Regions from separate parts of the Kitasatospora sp. NPDC094016 genome, predicted to be linked through region 2. Evidence: riboswitches for the same ligand, from Rfam matches in the RefSeq annotation. Region 2 holds a riboswitch; the other holds the start of a gene.
What was found. A riboswitch is a leader RNA that binds a small molecule or an ion and turns the genes downstream of it on or off. The one in region 2 is predicted to bind glycine.

Region 1 (7,730 bases), on a different contig from region 2:
ACCTCGAAGATCGATACCCGAATGCTTGTACTGGCTTGCAATGCAAGGAAACTGACGGATATTCAGCAGATCTGCCGACTTGCCCGGCGCCACCGCCTGTGATAAACAGGTCACCCTGCGCACCTGTTCGATAGAATTCGCACTGCGCTCCGGCCGGCCCGCTCCGCCTCGAAACCCTCGTCGACGGCGGCGACCGCGCCGGCACCGCGATCATGCACAACCGGACACGGCCAGGTCCCGTCACCGATGACACGCCGCGCCACGCCGGTATGCCGCACTCGCACGCCGATCTCGCACGGAGAGGCGGACCCCGCCATGACTCTGCAGACCCCCCAGCCCCCGCCGAGCGCCCTGCGCGCCGTCCTGGCCGCACTCGACTCGGAGACCGCGCTGCGCCAACCCGCCGCCGCAGCACTGCGCCATCCGGTCGGCCCGCTGCTCCCCACGCACCCGCTCGCCGTCCACGTCCTGGAGGGGCCGCGCCCGGAGCTGCGCGCCGCCCGCCGCACGGGCTGGCGCTTCCTGATCAAGGACGGCGCCGAGGTCGCCGCCGCCGCCGAGGTCGTCCAGGCCGTCGAGGGCCACACCTTCTCGCACTTCACCGCCGGCCCCTACCTCGACTCGACGGTCCGGGCGCTGCGCCAGGCCTGGCAGCTCGCCCAGGGCTCCCGGTCCCGCCAGCAGCCCCGGCTGTTGACCTTCCCCGGGCAGTACGCGACGGCACTGTGGCTGCACGGCCCCGACGCCGACCCGGCCGCCGACCAGCTGATCCCGCTGGCCCCGGCCCCGCTCGGCGTCACCGCGCACCGCGCCTACCCGGCCGGCGAGTTGCTGCCGCTGCTCGCCCGGGCGCCGCTCGCCAAGCCACTGCTGCTCGGTTCCTCCTGAGCCGACCCCACGCCCACCGGGCCACCGGGCCACCACCCGGTGGCCCGGTGGGCGTGCGCGTCGCCCTCACCCGCCCGAACCACCCGGACGGGCCATCCGCTCTGACCTCCTCGGGCCATGCCGCAGCTGACCCGTCGGTGCGCCTTTCCCCGCCAGACCCACCTGAACGGGTGATCTCTGCCCGGGAGTTGTGGCGCATGTCACGAAATCCCTGCGCGCACGTCCACAGATGCCGACACTGGGAACCAGCGTGGAAGGACCACCTGTCCTACCCACTTGAGCGTCGGTCCACACCTGGTCGGCGCGCGGACAGGATCCGGCTACCGCGGCGGCTCCCGACGGCTCCGCCGGCGGCCGCACCACGGGGGAGGATCGCAGAGCGAAGCGAGGGTACGTATGTGCCAGCACCGTCCTGAGTGCCCGTCGGCCGAGTCCGAGGACCGCGAGGCGGCCGCCACGGTGGCCTGCCACCCGGAGCAGGGCTGGAGCCTGCTCTGCAACGGCGTCGTGCTGTTCGAGGACACCGGAGAGCTGCTGCCCGACGGCCGGGTGATCGCACCGCGCCGCCCCGTCGCCCACGCGGCCTGACCGCACCCGGCGGGGGCAGCCGCCGGACGACGGCAAGGGGCAGGGCCCCGACGGATACGTCCCGTCGGGGCCCTGCCGTACGTCCGGTCCGGATCAGGCGCCGTACTCGTCCAGCGGCGGGCAGGAGCAGACCAGGTTGCGGTCGCCGTACGCGCCGTCGATCCGGCTGACCGGCGGCCAGTACTTGTCCGCCGGGTTCACGCCCGCCGGGAAGACCGCCTCCTGCCGCGAGTAGCCGTGCGCCCAGTCGCCGGCCAGCTCGGCGGCGGTGTGCGGGGCGTTGCGCAGCGGGTTGTCCGCGGCCGCCCACTCGCCCGAGCCGACCTTGTCGATCTCGGCCCGGATCTCGATCATCGCGTCGCAGAACCGGTCGATCTCGTGCAGGTCCTCGGACTCGGTCGGCTCGATCATCAGCGTGCCGGCCACCGGGAAGGACATCGTCGGCGCGTGGAAGCCGTAGTCGATCAGGCGCTTGGCGATGTCGTCCACCGTCACGCCCGTCTCCTTGGTCAGCGGACGCAGGTCGATGATGCACTCGTGCGCGACCAGCCCGCCGGGGCCGGTGTAGAGCACCGGGAAGTGCGGTGCCAGCCGCTTGGCGATGTAGTTGGCGTTCAGCACCGCGACCTGGGTCGCGCGCTTGAGGCCCTCGCCGCCCATCAGCCGGACGTACGCCCAGGAGATCGGCAGGATGGCCGCCGAGCCCCACGGTGCCGCCGAGATCGGGCCGACCCCGGTGGCCGGGCCGGCCTCCGGCTGCAGCGGGTGGTTCGGCAGGTACGGCGCCAGGTGGGCGCGCACCGCGACCGGGCCGACGCCCGGGCCGCCGCCGCCGTGCGGGATGCAGAAGGTCTTGTGCAGGTTCAGGTGCGAGACGTCCGCGCCGAACTTGCCCGGCTTGGCGAGGCCGACCAGGGCGTTCAGGTTGGCGCCGTCCACGTACACCTGGCCGCCGGCCTCGTGCACCAGGGCGCAGATGTCGGTGATCTGGGTCTCGTACACGCCGTGGGTGGACGGGTAGGTGACCATCAGCACGGAGAGGCTGTCCCGGTGCTGCTCGATCTTGGCCTTCAGGTCCTCGACGTCCACGTCGCCGTCGACCAGGGTCTTCACCACGACCACGCGCATGCCTGCCATCACCGCGGAGGCCGCGTTGGTGCCGTGCGCGGAGGAGGGGATCAGGCAGACGTCGCGCTGGGTGTCGCCGTTGGCGTGGTGGTAGGCGCGGACGGCCAGCAGGCCGGCCAGCTCGCCCTGCGAGCCCGCGTTCGGCTGGATCGAGACGGCGTCGTAGCCGGTCACCTCGACCAGCTGGCGCTCCAGCTCGCGGATCAGGCTGAGGAAGCCCTGGGCCTGCTCGATCGGCGCGAAGGGGTGCAGCTGGCCGAACTCCGGCCAGGTGACGGCCTCCATCTCGGTGGTCGCGTTGAGCTTCATGGTGCAGGAGCCCAGCGGGATCATGCCGCGGTCCAGCGCGTAGTCCCGGTCCGACAGGCGGCGCAGGTAGCGCAGCATGGCGGTCTCCGAGCGGTGGCTGTGGAAGACCGGGTGGGTCAGGTACTCGTCCTGGCGCAGCAGCGCGGCCGGCAGCGCGTCGGCGCCCTCGGCGACCTCGACCGCGGGGACGCCGAACGCGGCCCAGACGGCGGCGAGGTGCTCGCGGGTGGTGGTCTCGTCGGTGGAGACCGAGATCCGGTCCGCGCCGTCCTGGTGGACGTTGACGCCGTTGGCGCGGGCGGCGGCCGCGATCTCGGCGGCACGGCCCGGGACGACGGCGGTGACGGTGTCGAAGAACTCGCCGTGCAGCAGCTCGACACCGCCGGCCCGCAGGCCCTCGGCGAGGGCGGCGGCGTAGCGGTGGGTGCGGCGGGCGATGTCGGCCAGGCCGTCCGGACCGTGGTAGACGGCGTACATCGAGGCCATGACGGCGAGCAGCACCTGGGCGGTGCAGATGTTGCTGGTGGCCTTCTCGCGGCGGATGTGCTGCTCGCGGGTCTGCAGCGCCAGGCGGTAGGCACGGTTGCCGTCGGCGTCGACCGAGACGCCGACCAGGCGGCCGGGCAGCGAGCGGGCGTACTCGGCGCGCACCGACAGGTAGCCGGCGTGCGGGCCGCCGAAGCCCATCGGGACGCCGAAGCGCTGCGAGGTGCCGCAGGCGATGTCGGCGCCGAGCGAACCCGGCGAGGCGAGCAGGGTCAGCGCCAGCAGGTCGGCGGCGACCGCGACGATCGCGCCGAGGCCGTGCGCCTGCTCGATGACCGGGGTGAGGTCGCGGACCACACCGGTGGCGCCCGGGTACTGGAGCAGCACGCCGAAGACGCCGCGCTCGGCGATCTCGGCCGGGATGCCCTGGGACAGGTCGGCGACGACGACCTCGACACCGGTCGGCACGGCGCGGGTGTTGATCACCGCGGTGGTCTGCGGCAGGGTCTCGGCGTCGACCAGGAAGACGCCGCCCTTGACCTTGGTGACGCGGCGGGCGAGCGCCATCGCCTCGGCGGCCGCGGTGCCCTCGTCGAGCAGCGAGGAGCCGGAGGTCGGCAGGCCGGTCAGGTCGGAGACCAGGGTCTGGAAGTTGAGCAGCGCCTCCAGGCGGCCCTGGGAGATCTCCGGCTGGTACGGCGTGTAGGCGGTGTACCAGGCCGGGTTCTCCATGACGTTGCGCAGGATCACCGGCGGGGTGAAGGTGCCGTAGTAGCCCAGGCCGATCATCGGCTGGAGCACCTGGTTGCGGCTCGCCAGCTCGCGCAGTTCGGCGAGCACCTGGGCCTCGCTGCGGCCGCCGGGCAGGTCCAGGCCGGTGATGGAGCGGATCGCCTCGGGAACGGCGGTGGCGGCGAGTTCGTCCAGCGAGCCGTAGCCGATGGACGCCAGCATCTTCTGCTGCGCGGCGTCGTCGGGGCCGATGTGGCGGTTCTCGAAGGGGCTGGCCAGCTCAAGCTCGGTGAGGGTCGAGGCGCCGGTGGGGCGTCCCGCGTTCGGCTGGGCGTTCATGGTGGTCGAGGCCTCCTGGTCACGGACCGGCGGGGGTGCGCACGCCGACCGGCCGGAGCCGCTGCGGACAGCGGCTCGACCCGGGCGGGCGAACCCGACAGGCCTCCCCCTCTGTCATCGGGACCTGAGAGCTTCACCCGCACGGCGCGCTGTGGGCACGCCGCCGGCTTGCACCGTCGGTGAGGGTGGTGCCCGTCGGCTCCCTGCCGACGGTCCTGCCCTGCTTTCCAGAGTGACCTACCCCACACGGTACGGATGCCTGAGAGATTCCGGGGAGGAGTTGCTCCTTCGGCGCCCCGACCAGCGCTTTCCGTGGCCGGGGACTCTCCCGAGCGGGCTCGGCGGTCGCCGCCCAGGGTACCAGCGGCAGGCCCCCCGATCACGGTCGCGTCGGGTCGCTCGGGGTCTACGCGCGTCCCCCGGACGGTCCAGCCCGGAGCCCGTCCGGCGCACCCCGGTCGCGCCCGTCCGATTCATGGCCTTTGGTGTGAAGTGGCAGGCGGAACGGGTGCTCCGGCCACGGTCCTGCGGGAGTTCCGCAGGCGCAGCGCACTGGAGGAAAGAGTGCAAACCGATATCGACCCCCGGGACCTCATCGGCCACAAGGCGGTCGACCGCAACGGAGACAAGATCGGCACGGTCGACGAGGTCTACCTGGACGACGCCACCGGCCAGCCGGAGTGGGCGGCCGTCCGGACCGGCATCTTCGGCCGGGACGCCTTCGTCCCGCTCACCACCAGCGAGTTCTCCGGCGACGAGCTCCGGGTGCCGTACGACAAGTCGCTGGTGAAGGAGTCGCCGGACTTCGGCGCCGGCCAGCACCTGTCGCCCGCCCAGGAGCTCCAGCTCTACCGCTACTACGGCCTGGACACCCCGGCGAACGGCCGCCCGGTCGGCCGGGACGGCGACCGTCCTGCCGACCGTGAGGGTGACCGGCCCGTCGGCCGCGAGAGCGACCGCCCGGCCGGCCGGGACGGCGACCGCCCCGCGCGCCCCGACCTCGACTTCGGCACCACCTCGGCGGCCGAGCCCGTGAAGCCCATCGCCTTCCACTCCCTCGACCCCGCCCCGACCACCACCCCTGCCGACCCCACCGGCACCGCGACAGAGGTCAACGTGCGAACCCTCAACACCCCCTCACCCGCGGCCACCCCCACGACGACCGAGCCCAAGCCGCAGCCCGCCCCGATCGTGACGACCACCGCGACCACGAACTCGGCCATGGCCGCGCCGGTCCCGGAGCGCTCGACCGGCCCCGCCCCGTCGTCCCCCAACGGCCCGGTGGAGATCACCTGCCGCGAGGAGCGCCTGGACATCACCACGGACTGGCACATCGTGGGCACCGCGAAGCTGCGCAAGTACGTGACCAGCGAGCAGGTCGAGCGCCGCGTCCCGGTGGTCCGCGAGCGCGTCCGGGTGGAGCGGATGCCGGTGAGCGAGGCCGAGCGTGCCTCGCTCACCGAGAAGGAGATCACCGAGGCGGTGGAGGAGGTCACCCTGCGCGAGGAGCGCCCGGTGGTCCGCAAGTACCTCACCCCGATCGAGCGGGTCCGCCTGGTGGTGGAGCGCTACACCGCCGAGGAGGTGATCCGGGACGAGCTGCGCCGCGAGCACGTCGAGATCCACGACAACACCGCCGCCGCCCCGGCGACCCCGACGGCCACCCCGGCGGCCGAGGCCCCCCGCCCGGCCGTGCTGCGCCCGTTCGCCTGACCTCTCTCCCGAGGGCCCCGGACCACTCGGTCCGGGGCCCTCGGCATGCCCTCGTCCCGGTCGCCGCCCGGCCGGAATCCTTCGATTTTGCCAAAGCGTCACCAATGGATATTTGACACTCTGAAGTATCTCCCGGCATGGTTACTTCAGTTCATTCACTATGTACGGGAGGAAGCAACCGTGAGTGAGGCACCACAGCCCACCACCGCGGCCGAGAAGCAGAGCAGCGCCCGGGTCCTGCCGGCCCTCATCCTGGCGATGCTGTCGTTCAGCGTGGTGCAGACCGCGGTCGTCCCGATCCTGCCCTCGCTGGCCAAGGAACTGAGCGTCTCCGCGTCCAGCATCACCTGGCTGATGACCGCCAACCTGCTCTCCGCCGCCGTGCTGACTCCCCTGCTGGGCCGCTTCGGCGACCTCCGGGGCCGTAAGCCGATGCTGCTGATCTCGCTGGCCGGTCTGGTCGCCGGTTCGGCGCTGGCGGTCAGCACCCACTCCTTCACCTGGCTGGTCGTCGCCCGTGTCCTCCAGGGCGCCGGCGGTGGCGTGCTCCCGCTGGCGATCAGCATCGTCCGCGACGAGCTGCCCAAGCAGAAGGTGACCGGCGGCGTCGCCGCCATCAGCGCCTCGATGGGCGTCGGCTCCGGCCTCGGCCTGGTCGCGACCGGTCTCCTGCTGGAGCACTGGAGCTACAAGTCGATCTTCTGGATGGGCCTGGTCTTCGGCCTGATCGCGGTCGCCCTGGTCGCGTTCCGCGTCCCGTCCGACCCGGTCACCGACAAGGAGGGCGGCGCCGACCCGCTCGGCGCCCTCACCCTGGCCGGCTGGCTCTCCGCCCTGCTCGTCGCGGTCAGCCAGGGCAACCACTGGGGCTGGACCTCGACCAAGACCCTCGGCCTGTTCGCCGTGGCCGCCGTCGTCGCCCTGATCTGGGGGGTCATCGAGACCAAGGTCGCGCACCCCCTGGTGGACATGAAGATGATGTCCCGTCCGGCCGTCGCCTTCACCAACCTGGCCGGCCTGCTGATCGGCTTCGGCATGTACGGCTCGTTCATGGTGATCAGCAACTTCGCCCAGACCCCGGAGAAGCTGACCCACTACGGCTTCACCGCGACCGTCCTGCACGCCGGTCTGCTGCTGCTGCCGTCCGCGATCGGCTCGATGGTGGCGGCTCCGGTCGGCGCGATGCTGATCGCCCGCCGCGGCCCGCGCCTGCCGCTGGTCCTCGGTGGCGTCCTGGGTGCCGTCGCGATGGCCTACCTGGCCGTGCGGCACAGCCACGAGGGCGACATCTACACCTCCTCGGCGATCTTCGGCCTGGGCATCGGCCTGGCGTTCTCCGCGATGCCGGCCTACATCAACGGCGCCGTCCCGGTGGAGCAGAGCGGCATCGCCAACGGCATGAACGCCGTGCTGCGCACCGTCGGTGGTGCGATCGGCACCGCCGTGATGGCCGCCATCCTGACCGGCGACACCATGAAGCTGCCGCCGCAGATCCCGCTGCTGCTGCCCACCCTGGACGCCTACAAGCACGCGTTCTGGGCCGCGGC
Region 2 (7,730 bases):
CGATGGGCTTGGCCAGTACGGCCAGCAGGATCAGCAGGATCACCACGACGCCGCCGGCGACGGCGAGTTTGTCGCGCTTGAAGCGGGTCCAGGCGATCTGGCCGAGGGAGCGGCCCTCGATCTTCTTGGCCGGGCTCGCGGGGGCGGGTGCCTCCGGTTCGTTCCCGGTGGTTGCGATGGGTGCGGTCATGGTCAGTTGGTCCCCTCGCCGACGGTGGCCGGCCCACGGGCGCCGGTCACCGGTTCGGCGGTACGGCTGCGGACGTGCGGAGGTGCTTGGAACGGGTGTTCGCGGCAGTACGTCGTGCACGGGTACTGCCCCAACGCGGGATGGGCTTCGCGTGGTTCTGGCGGTCGGCGTGCGCGTTCACCTTCGTGGGGTTCCCAGTACGCGCGGTGCGTTGCGCAGAACTCTCTGCCATCCGAACTGGCTTGCGCCAGCCCTGACAACCGACAGATGCCCAACTGTGATCTGTGCGCATGCACCTCCTACGTCTTCGGCATATCCCTCTTCACACGGCCGCAACTGGCATGTCAAGGTGATCGACGGTAACGGCCGGAAGTTCGCCCGGAAAGCACCGAAGCCGACCTGATGCAAGATCAAGTCGGCTTCTGGAAAAAGGTTTTGGTTGTCAGCGCCCCGGGTATCCGGGCCACGGCTGCTGCGGCTGCCCGGTCCAGCCCGGCGCGGGCTGCTGCGTGCCGTAGCCGTAGCCCGGCCCCTGCTGCGCGGGGTACGGCGGAGGCGGCACCGGCGGGTACGGGCCGGTCGGCGGCCGCCCCGCCTCCCGGTCGAAGAACGGGCGCGCGTGGGCCCGCATCCACAGCGCCACCGGGTCGTACTCGTCCGCCATCGCCACCGTGGACACCGCCAGCCCCTCCGGGGCCACCGCGATCGCCCGCTGCATCAGCGCCCGCACGGCCTCCACCGCCGGCGGTGAACTCTCGTACAGCTCCAGGCCGATCGCCAGGTACGGCTCCCCCACGGCCGGCTGCACCCAGGCCCGGCGCAGCGCCCGCACCGCGCGCACCTCACCGGCCTGCCGCTCCAGCAGCGCGAAGAACGGCTGGGCGTTCAGCTGCGGCTCGCTCAGCTTCAACGGCCCGGCCGGCAGCCGCTCCAGGCCCGCGGCGATCCGCCGCAGGTCCGCCCAGGGCACCCCGACCCCGCCGCCGGGCGCGTGCGGGTTGAGCCACAGGCCCCAGCGGGTCCGGTACAGCGAAGCGGCGATCTCCCGCCCGGAGATGACCTCGTGGGCCCGCTCCCAGCCGGACGACGCCAGCTGCTCGGACGAGGTGACGGCCGGCGCGTAGCCGTGGCCGCTGATCTCCATGTTCCCGTACTGGGCGTCCGCGCTGCCCGGCGTGCCGTGCCACAGCAGCATCCAGACCTGGCCGTCGGCCAGTGCGTGCAGCAGTTGCTCGTACGCCTCGTAGCGCTCCGGCGCGACCTCGCGCAGGGCGCGCTCCAGCGCGCCCGGATCCGCTCCGGGGCGCCCGGCGGGTGCCTGGCCCCAGGGCCCCGGTGCACCGCCCGCTACCGCTCCCGCACTCATGCGCCCACCTCGCCGCGCCTCTTTCCTCAAGCCTGCCGGCCCGTCGGCCGTCTGCACGCACCCTATGGCGCGGCACCGACCACCGCCACGGCGACGTGCCTCCGATACGAACCCCGCTCAACCCCGCGCGTAGAAAGGGAGTACCCGGGTGAGCAGCCACTCGACCACCGGGTCATCGGCGAGATCGAGCAGTACGAGGTGGACGCCCCCCGGCAGCGGCGCGGTTCCCAGCGCGCGGCCGAGCGCCTCGTTCACCGCGCCCGGGTCGGCCGGGGCCGTCTGGTCCAGCTGGACGCCCACGAACATCACGGTCGGCTCGCCCTCGATGCTGGCGAGCGCCCGGCGCGCCGTCAACACTCCGGGCAGGGCGGACAGTTCGGCCCGGCAGGCGGCCAGGAAGTGCTCCGGGTCCTCCCCCGGCACCGGCTCGCGCAGCGCCACCCGGCCACCGGTCGGCGCCTCCGGGCCCTGGCCCTGGTTCTGTCCCCGGCCCTGGTTCTGTCCCTGGTTCAGGCCCTGATCCTGGTCGGCCAGGCGCTCCTCGCGCGGGCCGCGCCGCAGCTCCGCCACACCCTGCGGCGGCACCGGGATGCCCACCGCCGCCTCCGGGTTGACCGCGATGCCCACGCCCAGCGGCAGCCCGCGGGCGAACTCCCAGACCGGCGCCACCGCGAAGGCCATCCCCGGCGCCTGCCGCAGGAACACCTCCTGCGAGGAGAACACCGGCACGTACGGCTCGCCGGCCAGCTCGATGGTCGGCAGGTCCAGCGCGGGCCCCTGCGGGTCGCCGCCGGCCGGCAGCGGGATCCACACCTGGCTGCGGGCCAGCACCTCGATCACCCGCGGCGTCGCACCCGGGTCGCCCAGCGCGGCGGTCAGCACCTGCTCCAGCTCGTTGGCCGGCCACCCGCCGCCCGGCGGCGCCGACTCCGGCCCGCCCCACCCCTGCTGCTGCTCCACCGGGTACCCCATGCGCGCCTGATCCGCCCTCTGCCGGTCGGCCGCCCTCTGCTGCGCCGACGCGCAGCAGTCTAGGGCTGTGTCCGAAGTGGCGGGGTGTGACCGGGTCCCCTCTCCCGTCGTCGGCGCGGACGTGCCATGATGTGCGCGTTCGACGGCGCGGCGCGCCGGCGGACCGACAACTCCATACCGGCCGCTCGAACCCGCGCGGGAGAGCCCGGAGTGCCCCGTCAGGCGGCACAGCCGGCGCCGAAGGAGCAACTCCTCCCCGGAATCTCTCAGGCCCCCTTACCGCACGGGTTAGGCACATCTGGAAAGTGGCGCACGGCCCTGTCGCGCGCCCACCCACGGTGCAAGCCACCATGCTGTCCTGGATGCTGGAAACAGCTGCGGGCGCGTGGGCGGTGAAGCTCTCAGGTTCGACGACAGATGGGGAGACCCACGCCGCCGCATGCCCGCGCGCAGGGTCGGCCCCCGAGCGGGTCCGGTTCCGGCGCGTGCACCCATGAGTGCCCCGACCGAGGAGTTCCAGGCCATGTCGTCCCTCCGCCTCACCGCGCTCGACGCGCTGCACCGCGCCCTCGGCGCGACCATGACCGACTTCGCCGGCTGGGACATGCCGCTGCGCTACGGCAGCGAGCGCGAGGAACACCTCGCCGTCCGCACCCGGGCCGGGCTGTTCGACCTCTCCCACATGGGCGAGATCACCGTCACCGGCCAGCAGGCCGGCGAGATGCTGGACCACGCGCTGGTCGGCTTCGTCTCCGCGCTGGGCGTGCTGCGCGCCCGCTACACCATGATCTGCGCCGAGGACGGCGGCATCCTGGACGACCTGATCGTCTACCGCCTGCGCGAGGACGCCTTCCTGGTCGTCGCCAACGCCTCCAACGCCCAGCTGGTGCTGGACGAGCTGATCGCCCGCGCCAAGGGCTTCGACGCCGTCGTCACGGACGACCGCGACACCTACGCGCTGATCGCCGTCCAGGGCCCGGAGGCCACCGCGATCCTGGCCGGGACCACCGACGCCGACCTGCCCGGCCTGAAGTACTACGCGATCCTCCCGGCCCAGGTCGCCGGCCGCGACGTGCTGCTCGCCCGGACCGGCTACACCGGCGAGGACGGCTTCGAGATCTTCTGCAACCCGGGCGACGCCGAGGGGGTCTGGCAGGCGCTGACCGCCGCCGGCGAGGGCCGCGGCCTGGTCCCGTGCGGCCTGTCCTGCCGCGACACGCTGCGCCTGGAGGCCGGCATGCCGCTGTACGGGCACGAGCTCTCCACCGACCTGACCCCGTTCGACGCGGGCCTGGGCCGGGTCGTGCGCTTCGACAAGACCACCAACGAGGGCGCCTTCGTCGGCCGCAAGGCGCTGGAGAAGGCCGCCGCCGAGGCCGAGGCCAACCCGCCGCGGGTGCTGGTCGGTCTGGTCTCCGAGGGCAAGCGCGTCCCGCGCGCCGAGTACACCGTGGTCTCCGCCGACGGCGCCCCGATCGGCCGGATCACCTCGGGCGCCCCGTCCCCGACCCTGGGCCGGCCGATCGCGATCGCCTACGTGGACGCGGCCCACGCCACCCCCGGCACCGCCGTCGCGGTGGACGTGCGCGGCAAGCACGAGCCGGTCGAGGTCGTGGCGCTGCCGTTCTACAAGCGCGCCCGCTGAGGCCCCGCCCTCCCGCAAACCCGGTGGACCCGGGCTTGAGCCACGCCTGATCCAGGTCCGGCCCGTGCCCGCACCACGCCTGATCCGCGTCGAAGCCGTCCGTGCGGCGGCCCGCTTCGTCGTACCCGCTTCCCATCCTGGAGAATGACGCCATGAGCAACCCCCAGCACCTGCAGTACACCAAGGAGCACGAGTGGCTGACCGCCGTCGAGGGCGGTGTCTCCACCGTCGGCATCACCGCCCACGCGGCCGACGCGCTCGGTGACATCGTCTACGTGCAGCTGCCCGAGGTCGGCGCCGACGTGACCGCGGGCGAGTCCTGTGGCGAGCTGGAGTCCACCAAGTCGGTCAGCGACCTGTTCTCCCCGGTGACCGGGAAGATCGTCGAGATCAACCAGGACGTCCTGGACGACAACAGCCTGGTCAACAGCGCCCCGTTCGAGGGCGGCTGGCTGTTCAAGGTCCAGGTGGAGTCCACCGACGAACTGCTCAGCGCGGACGAGTACACCGCCTTCATCGGCGGCTGACCCGCTCGTGACGGGGCGGCCGCAGCGCGGCGGCCGCCCCGCCAGGCTCCCCCCTCTCTGCTCCCGTCTCTCTCCTCCCGGGAAGACCACACCATGACGGTTCTGAACCAGTCCCTGCACTCCCTCGACCCGGAGATCGCCGCCGCGGTCGACGCCGAGCTGCACCGCCAGCAGACCACCCTGGAGATGATCGCCTCCGAGAACTTCGCCCCGGTGGCGGTCATGGAGGCCCAGGGCTCGGTACTCACCAACAAGTACGCCGAGGGTTACCCCGGCCGCCGCTACTACGGCGGCTGCGAGCACGTCGACGTGGTCGAGCAGATCGCGATCGACCGCATCAAGGCCCTGTTCGGCGCCGAGCACGCCAACGTCCAGCCGCACTCGGGCGCCCAGGCCAACGCCGCCGCGATGTTCGCGCTGATCAAGCCGGGCGACACCATCCTGGGCCTGAACCTGGCCCACGGCGGTCACCTGACCCACGGCATGAAGATCAACTTCTCCGGCAAGCTCTACAACGTGGTCGCGTACCACGTGGACGAGAAGACCGGCCAGGTCGACATGGCCGAGGTCGAGCGCCTGGCCAAGGAGCACCAGCCGAAGCTGATCATCGCGGGCTGGTCCGCCTACCCGCGCCAGCTGGACTTCGCCGCGTTCCGCCGGGTCGCCGACGAGGTCGGCGCGCTGCTGATGGTGGACATGGCGCACTTCGCCGGCCTGGTCGCCGCCGGTCTGCACCCCAACCCGGTGCCGTACGCGGACGTGGTCACCACCACCACCCACAAGACCCTGGGCGGCCCGCGCGGCGGTGTCATCCTGTCCAAGGCCGAGTACGCCAAGAAGATCAACTCCGCGGTGTTCCCCGGCCAGCAGGGTGGCCCGCTGGAGCACGTGATCGCCGGCAAGGCCGTCGCCTTCAAGGTCGCCGCGTCCGAGGAGTTCAAGGAGCGCCAGCAGCGCACTCTGGAGGGCGCCAAGATCCTCGCCGAGCGCCTGCTCCAGGCCGACGTCGCCGAGGCCGGCGCCTCGGTGCTGTCCGGCGGCACCGACGTGCACCTCGTCCTGGTCGACCTGCGCAACAGCCGGCTCGACGGCCAGCAGGCCGAGGACCGCCTGCACGAGGTCGGCATCACGGTCAACCGCAACGCCGTCCCGAACGACCCGCGGCCGCCGATGGTCACCTCCGGCCTGCGCATCGGCACCCCCGCGCTCGCCACCCGCGGCTTCCAGGCCGAGGACTTCCGCGAGGTCGCCGACATCATCGCCGAGGCGCTCAAGCCCGCCTTCGACGAGAACGCCGCCACCGCGCTCAAGGCCCGCGTCACCGCGCTGGCCGAGAAGTACCCGCTCTACCCGAACCTCTGATCACCTCGGTGATCGTTCGGGCGGGGTGACCGGCCTCACCCCGCCGCGGCACCTGGGATCCCGGGGCACCGCGCACACTGGACAGTGCGCGCGGTGCCCCGACCCGTGTCGTCCCCCGCCCGCCAGTCCTTCCACGAGACAGACAAGGACGTCCCCCCGTGGCCCTCAGCGTCTTCGACCTCTTCTCCATCGGCATCGGCCCGTCGAGTTCCCACACCGTCGGCCCGATGCGCGCCGCCCGGATGTTCGCCCGGCGCCTGCGGTCCGAGGACCTGCTCGCCGAGGTGGCGAGCGTGCGCGCCGAGCTGTACGGCTCGCTGGGCGCCACCGGCCACGGCCACGGCACCCCCAAGGCCGTCCTGCTCGGCCTGGAGAACAACTCCCCCCGCACGGTCGACGTCGACCAGGCGGACAAGGACGTCGAGCGGATCACCACCGAGAAGCGGCTCAACCTCCTCGGCACCCACCCCATCGACTTCGACCCGGGCACCCAGCTGGTCCTGCACCGCCGCCGCTCGCTGCCGTACCACGCCAACGGCATGACCATCTGGGCGTACGCGGCGGACGGCTCCACGCTGCTGGAGAAGACCTACTACTCGGTCGGCGGCGGCTTCGTCGTCGACGAGGACGCCATCGGCGCGGACCGGGTCAAGCCCGACGACACCTCGCTGCGCTACCCCTTCCGCACCGGCGAGGAGCTGCTGCGGCTCACCCGGGAGACCGGGCTGTCGATCTCCGGCCTGATGCTGGAGAACGAGAAGGCCTGGCGCTCCGAGGAGGAGATCCGGACCGGGCTGCTGGAGATCTGGCAGGTCATGCAGGAGTGCGTGCGGGCCGGCATGTCCCGCGAGGGCATCCTCCCCGGCGGCCTCAAGGTCCGCCGCCGCGCCGCCGCGGCCGCCCGCGCGATGCGCGCCGAGGGCATCGGCCCGGCCAACGCGATGGAGTGGGTGACCCTCTACGCGATGGCGGTCAACGAGGAGAACGCCTCCGGCCGCCGGGTGGTCACCGCTCCGACCAACGGCGCGGCCGGGATCATCCCCGCCGTCCTGCACTACTACCTGAACTTCATCCCGGGCGCCGACGAGGACGGCATCGTCCGCTTCCTCCTCGCGGCCGGCGCCATCGGCATGCTCTTCAAGGAGAACGCCTCCATCTCCGGCGCCGAGGTCGGCTGCCAGGGCGAGGTCGGCTCCGCCTGCTCGATGGCCGCCGGCGGCCTCGCCGAGGTCCTCGGCGGCACCCCCGAACAGGTCGAGAACGCCGCCGAGATCGGCATCGAGCACAACCTCGGCCTCACCTGCGACCCGGTCGGCGGCCTCGTCCAGATCCCCTGCATCGAGCGCAACGGCATGGCCTCCGTCAAGGCCGTCACCGCCGCCCGGATGGCCCTGCGCGGCGACGGCCGGCACCACGTCTCGCTCGACAAGGCGATCAAGACGATGAAGGAGACCGGCGCCGACATGAAGATCAAGTACAAGGAGACCTCGCGCGGCGGCCTCGCCGTCAACGTCATCGAGTGCTGATCACACCCGCTGTCGCCTGAGCCCCCGGACCCGTCCGGGGGCTCTCGGCGTTCGGGGGCGTTCGGGGGCATCCCGAGGGTGCCCGCTCAGGCCGCGAACGGGCGGAGGCGCCGGGCGTCCCGCAACGCCTCCGCCCACCAGG

Region 1: it holds a riboswitch for glycine, as region 2 does, so the genes downstream of both, gcvP (aminomethyl-transferring glycine dehydrogenase) here and gcvT (glycine cleavage system aminomethyltransferase GcvT) in region 2, are expected to answer to the same signal.

What each region holds. Positions count from the first base shown of each region.
Region 1 covers NZ_JBEOUK010000011.1:12,358-20,087, reverse strand. The annotation lists gene ABT015_RS13295 (hypothetical protein) at 316-888, shown strand; gene ABT015_RS13290 (DUF5999 family protein) at 1,285-1,476, shown strand; gene gcvP (aminomethyl-transferring glycine dehydrogenase) at 1,570-4,470, opposite strand; glycine riboswitch at 4,575-4,706, opposite strand; glycine riboswitch at 4,708-4,811, opposite strand; gene ABT015_RS37980 (PRC and DUF2382 domain-containing protein) at 5,035-6,183, shown strand; gene ABT015_RS13270 (MFS transporter) at 6,364-7,730, shown strand, end outside.
Region 2 covers NZ_JBEOUK010000043.1:38,207-45,936, forward strand. The annotation lists gene ABT015_RS30155 (ABC transporter permease) at 1-190, opposite strand, end outside; gene ABT015_RS30160 (enhanced serine sensitivity protein SseB C-terminal domain-containing protein) at 633-1,556, opposite strand; gene ABT015_RS30165 (enhanced serine sensitivity protein SseB C-terminal domain-containing protein) at 1,674-2,528, opposite strand; glycine riboswitch at 2,715-2,820, shown strand; gene gcvT (glycine cleavage system aminomethyltransferase GcvT) at 3,052-4,173, shown strand; gene gcvH (glycine cleavage system protein GcvH) at 4,326-4,700, shown strand; gene glyA (serine hydroxymethyltransferase) at 4,794-6,062, shown strand; gene ABT015_RS30185 (L-serine ammonia-lyase) at 6,221-7,588, shown strand; gene ABT015_RS30190 (NADPH-dependent FMN reductase) at 7,675-7,730, opposite strand, start outside.